2 linked regions of the Nitratifractor salsuginis DSM 16511 genome follow. The protein of the gene in region 1 binds, or shares a complex with, the protein of each later gene. Links are inferred from orthologs where the notes say so. Each region holds a gene or a part of one and is shown on either strand. Other genes may lie near its edges.

What was found. The genes of interacting proteins can lie anywhere in the genome.
Region 2: rplI (region 1) and rplT share a complex: the UniProt entries of both Bacillus subtilis proteins name them as parts of the 50S ribosomal subunit. The link is inferred for Nitratifractor salsuginis DSM 16511 from one-to-one orthologs.

Annotation. Positions count from the first base shown.
Region 1 is NC_014935.1:1,508,159-1,511,001, forward strand. What follows is about bases 12-2,821. They hold rplI (50S ribosomal protein L9), read right to left. Parts: upstream 1,737-2,821; coding sequence 1,287-1,736; downstream 12-1,286. Other genes in these bases: hslU (ATP-dependent protease ATPase subunit HslU), read right to left, coding at 12-734; hslV (ATP-dependent protease subunit HslV), read right to left, coding at 746-1,282; NITSA_RS07630 (DUF503 domain-containing protein), read right to left, coding at 1,802-2,077; NITSA_RS07635 (DEAD/DEAH box helicase), read right to left, coding at 2,192-2,821. Outside these bases: more of hslU, read right to left, coding at 1-11; more of NITSA_RS07635, read right to left, coding at 2,822-2,843. UniProt on the Bacillus subtilis protein: Binds to the 23S rRNA.
Region 2 is NC_014935.1:45,979-48,737, reverse strand. The notes cover bases 32-2,757. They hold rplT (50S ribosomal protein L20), read left to right. Parts: upstream 32-1,079; coding sequence 1,080-1,436; downstream 1,437-2,757. Other genes in these bases: NITSA_RS00215 (C40 family peptidase), read left to right, coding at 2,254-2,757; NITSA_RS00220 (hypothetical protein), read right to left, coding at 1,464-1,853; rpmI (50S ribosomal protein L35), read left to right, coding at 787-981; NITSA_RS00235 (ATP-binding protein), read left to right, coding at 32-692. Also shown: more of NITSA_RS00235, read left to right, coding at 1-31; more of NITSA_RS00215, read left to right, coding at 2,758-2,759. UniProt on the Bacillus subtilis protein: Binds directly to 23S ribosomal RNA and is necessary for the in vitro assembly process of the 50S ribosomal subunit. It is not involved in the protein synthesizing functions of that subunit.

The DNA of each region.
Region 1 (2,843 bases):
TGCTCCACCTTTTCGATCGCCTTGGCTTTGAGTTTCTCCTCATCCAGCAGCTCCTGACTCGCCTCCGCTTCGAGGATCTTCCGGGCCTCCTTGACGGTCACCTCTTTCTTTTGCCCTTTTTTGCCCAGGCCGCCGAGCACTTTGAGGATCGACTCCTGGACATTGGCCATCTCTGGCGGGACATTGCCGCCGCTCAGATCGACGCCCGGAGGGGGCATCTCCACTTCGATCTTGAGATGATCCAGCTCACCCCGCTCCAGCCTCGCCTGCATCCGGGCGAAGGAGGCTTCATACTCCTGGCGCTTCTGCTCACTGGCACCGGCAGGCAGCGGCGGCAGGAGCTTTTCGATGATCTTGTTCTCCACATAGGCTTCGATCTTCTCTTTGTTGCGCTCATTCTCCTCTTCGCGCACCAGTTGCAGCGCCGTGACGGTCAGATCGCGGATGATCGACTCCACATCCCGGCCAACGAAGCCCACCTCGGTGAACTTGCTCGCTTCGACCTTGATGAAAGGGAGCTTCATCATCCTTGCCAGGCGGCGGGAGATCTCCGTCTTTCCCACCCCGGTGCTTCCGATCATCAGGATATTTTTGGGCACCACGTCCCGCTGCATCTCTTCGTCGAGCTGCATCCGGCGCCAGCGGTTGCGCAGGGCGATGGCGATGGTCTTTTTGGCTTCCTGCTGGCCGATCACGTATCGGTCGAGATACTCGACGATCTCTTGGGGGGTCATAATCGGTTCACTCACGGCTTCAACTCCAGGAGTTTGATGTTGGTGTTGGTGTAGATACAGAGCTCTCCGGCGATCTGCAGGCTCTCGCGCACCAGCGTGGCGGCATCGAGGTCGGTTTGGCGGTCGAGGGCCCTGGCGGCGGAGAGGGCGAAATTGCCGCCACTGCCGATGGCAGCGATCTTTCCGTCTTCGGGCTCGACCACGTCGCCGGTGCCGGAGAGGATGAAGATGTGCTCTTTGTTGAGCACCAGCATCATCGCTTCGAGTTGGCGCAGATGCTTGTCCTGGCGCCACTTTTTGGAGAACTCGATCACCGATTTGAGCAGGTCGCCCCGCTTTTCGTTGAGGATCCCTTCGAACATATCGAAAAGGGTGAAAGCGTCGGCAGTGCTGCCGGCGAAGCCCGCCAGGATCTTGTCGTGGTAGAGGGTGCGAATCTTGGTGGCGTTGCCCTTGAGGACGGTATTGCCGAAGGTCACCTGCCCGTCACCGCCGATGACGGCATGATTTTCACCCCGGTAAGCCAGGATGGTGGTCGCCTCGAACATCGGCTCAGCCCTCGACAGCGACGACGTCGACCTTGGCCGCGGCGTTGATCCCGTGTCCCAGTTTGATTTCGACGGTGTGCAGCCCTTCGGATTTGATGGGCTTTTTGAGATCGACCTTATGCTTGTCGATCTCGAAGCCCAGCTGTTCCTTGATCGCTTTGGCGATGTCGTTGTTGGTCACGGAGCCGCGGATGCCGATGGGGGCGGCAGGCTTCTCGATGCGGATTGTGCCCGCTTCGATCTTGGCCTTCTCGGCGGTGAGCCGCTCGATCTCTGCAGCCTCCTCGGCCGCTTTGCGCTCCTGCTCCGCCTTCCACTCTTCGACCACCTTGGGCGTGGCGATCTTGGCGTACCCCTTGGCTACCAGGAAGTTTTGTCCGTAGCCGTCTTTGACCTCTTTGATCTCTCCGGCTTTGCCGACGTTCTTTACATCTTTGATCAGTAATACTTTCATCTTCACTCCTTTGTTGCGGCCCTGATTGGGGGCCGGGTTCTTCTATGGGTGATATTCTATCCAAATCAGAGCTCTTCGAACTCCAGATCCCAAAGGTATTCGCCGAAGTGCCGCTCCAGCACCCGCTCTACGCTCTGGCGGATCTGGGCCGACTGTCTTGCGTCGTGGGCCAGCCACGCCAGGGCGATATCGGCCTCTTTAGCGTAGCTTCCGCTGATATCCAGCACGGAAATGTTAAACGCTTTGAGCCGATCTTTTAGAGAATTAATGACGCTTCGACGCCCTTTGAGGGTGTGGACTTCGGGAAGTTCCAAATGGATGATCGCCTGGGCCAGGATCATAGGAAACTCCTCATCAAAAGCGTTTTTATATCTTAGCACTTCTTCGGAGTGAAATCTGAGAGTATGGAGGGTTTGGAAAAGATGCAGAAAGGGGAAAGAGTGGAGCGGGGAACCCTAGCGGGCGCTGCGGCGGCGTCCGGCGGAGGAGCGCCCGGCACTCTGACGGCCACGGCTGTTTCCCCGGCCGCGGTTGTTGCGGCCGTTCTGGATCGGTTCGGGGCGGATGGAGGGATCGACCTCGAAACCGGGTGTGGCGATCTTGGGGATCTCCGCCTTGATGAAGCGCTCGATGTTACGCAGGAGCTGATGCTCATCGACACAGACCAGGGAGAGGGCTTCCCCTTCACTGCCGGCACGGCCCGTCCGGCCGATGCGGTGGACATAATCCTCCGCTACGTTGGGCAGCTCGAAGTTGACCACGTGGGGCAGCGCGGCGATGTCGATACCTCTGGCGGCGATATCGGTAGCCACCAGGACGCGTACCCGGTTCTCTTTGAAGCTTTTGAGGGCCTTCATCCGGGCGTTCTGGGTCTTGTTGCCGTGGATCGCCTCGGAGGGGATGCCGGCCTGGTCGAGCTGCTTGGAGAGTTTGTTGGCTCCGTGCTTGGTGCGGGTGAAAACCAGGACCTGTTTCCAGCCCTTCTCTTTGATCATCCGGATCAGCAGTTCCTGTTTGCGGTGGCGATCGACGTGGTGGACCTTTTGGCTCACCTGCTCGGCGGTGGTATTCTGCCGTGCCACTTCGATCAGGACCGGATCTTTGAGC
Region 2 (2,759 bases), 1.5 Mb from region 1 along the record:
GGGAGGAGAAGGAGAGCGAAGAGCTCCCCTTCGAGCGCTGGCCCGTCAAGGCACCCGCCCAGGGACGCTTCGCCCCTCTGCCGGGATTCATCAGCCAGGACCCCGGCCTCAAAAAGAGCGCCAGAGCCCTCCAAAATGAGCTCTATCAGACTCTCCGCCTGACCCTCTACCGCAACCGCCGGCTCAAAATGGAATCCAAACCGGGAGAGAGCCGTTCCGATTTCCTGGTCCGGGTCCGCGACCGGCTCGACGAACTCAAAGAGGAAGCGTTGGAGAAGCTCAAAGAGCGCTACGCCGCCAAGGAGGAGCGGCTCAAAGATCGCCTCCGGCGTACCCAGGAGCAGATCGAGAAGGAAAAAGCCGACCGCACCAGCTCCCTGATCAGTGTGGGCGCGTCGATCCTGGGGGCGCTCTTTGGGGGCAGGGGACCCTCGGCCAGCAAGATCGGCACCGCCATCAACCGCAGCGGACGGGTCCTCAAAGAGGGGGGTGATCTGAGCCGGGCCCAGCAGCGTTTCCAAGAGCTGCAGAACAAACTCGAGGATCTGGAAGCAGAACTCGAAGAGAAGATCGACGCCATCGACGAGGAGTATTCCCTGGAGAACTACCCCGTCGAGGAGTTCAGCCTCCGCCCCAAAAAGAGCGACATCCACATCGAAACCATCGCTCTCGTCTGGCGGCCCGAGCTGTAGGAGCGGTCGCCTCAGCACTCTCTCAGCGAGAGCGGGTATAATATCGTCCCATTTTCTATCTCTGTAGGAAATAAACATTTCAGAAAGGACCATCATGCCTAAGATGAAGAGCGTCAAGGGCGCCGTCAAACGCTTCAAGATCAAGAAGAGCGGCAAGATCAAGCGCGGAACCGCTTATCGCAGCCACATCTTGACCAAAGTAGACGGCAAGCACCATCGTCAGATGCGCAAGCCCAAATATGTCGACCAGGCCGATGCCAAAAACATCAAAGAGATGATCGTCGGCTAAGACGATCCCGCAAGCTCCCCCGATCAGGGGCAAGTTCGGGCAGAGAGAATGCCCGACACCGAAATTTAAAGAAAAATTTACGGTAAAGGAAAGCAACAATGAGAGTAAAGAACGGAATGACCCGCCATCGACGGCATAAAAAACTGCTGAAGCAGGCCCGCGGATTCTACAGCGGACGCCGCAAGCATTTCAGAAAGGCCAAGGAGCAGCTCGAGCGCTCTCTGGTCTATGCCTATAGAGACAGAAGACAGAAAAAACGTGACTTCCGCAAACTCTGGATCATCCGGATCAATGCGGCCGCACGTCTGAACGACATGAACTACTCCCGCTTTATGCACGGCTTGAAACTGGCCGGCATCGAGCTGGACCGCAAAGTACTTGCCGATATGGCGATGAACAACCCTGCGGCATTTAGCAAGGTTGCCGAAGCTTCCAAAGCAGCCCTGGCGAAGTAACCCTTCGACGAACCATCACCCGGCTCCTCAATGAAGAGGGGCGAGTGAACGGTTCACCTCTTCCGTCAAATCTTCCATAATTCCGAACCATTTCTCCATAAAATTTTTCGTTTTGTTCAAATCGATCTCCACTTTATCGTGGGAAACGGCTATCCCTAGATCGGGAATAGAGACACTCGAAGCATTTCCGGAATCAGGATGAGGAGCGATCTCCTGGCGGAGCTGGCAGCTCAGCTTGTTCAAAACTTCACGGGCTTTACCTGTATTGATGACAATGCGGCCCGGCTCCACCTCAATCCCCAAACTTTCCAGCCGATGGGCCGTTCCGGAGTAAGGGGTGCTCTTTGTCACAGAGGAGGGGGGAGGTGCGGCAGGGTAGGAAGCCCTGGGCATCAGAACGGCCCCTTCCTTTTTCACTCCACTCTCCGATGGCTGAGCGCTTTTGGCCCTCTCCTTTTCCGACGAACTATTCACACCACATCCCGTCAATAGAGATAAAAGCAAAATTCCGATCCAGGGTCTCATCACCATCTTTGCCACCTCCTTTGTCGATCACTCTTCAATTATATCCTGACCTTTCATCGATCGTCCCTTTTATCAATAATTAATCTATCGTTGCCCAATCGTTGTTTTTTCGCCGCTATCATTCTATTCGTATTATGCAAATACTCAACCGTTCAGTCCCGTCCCACCAGTCTAGCGGATTAAAACAGAGTTCCTATCCTGTTTGAAGGATTATCTGTGCTATACTTGGGAAGTAATATTTTTTAGTATTTATTCAAAATCAAGGGGACGCAAGATAAAAAAGGATTCACTGATGAATAGGATAATCGTTTCTCTTCTCTTGATGGGAGCCCTTCCCGCCTGGGTCAATGCCAGCCGGACCCCCACTTCTCTGCCCTTGGAAGGCAGACACTATACGATCCAAAGCGGTGACTCTCTATCGGGGATAGCCCATCGTTTCCATCTGCCTCTGCGCAGCTTGCTCGATGCCAACAACCTGGAGGCCGACAGCCTGATTCGTCCGGGGCAAAAACTCCTCATCCCCGCGACAGAGCCGCAGGACTCCACCCAAAAATCCGTCAAAAAAGTCGCCAAAAAAGAAAAAATACAAAAACCAAAACACAAAGCTCCACGGAAAACGGTCAAGAGCGAGGAGACGTACAAAGTCCAGGGAGGAGACACCCTCTCAACCATTGCTCAGGAGCACGGTCTTACGACCCGGGAACTTATGGAAGCAAACGGACTGAAGCGAGGAGCCCTGATCCGCATAGGCCAGACGCTTAAAATCCCCAAGGCATACAAGAGTGAGAAGAATAAGAA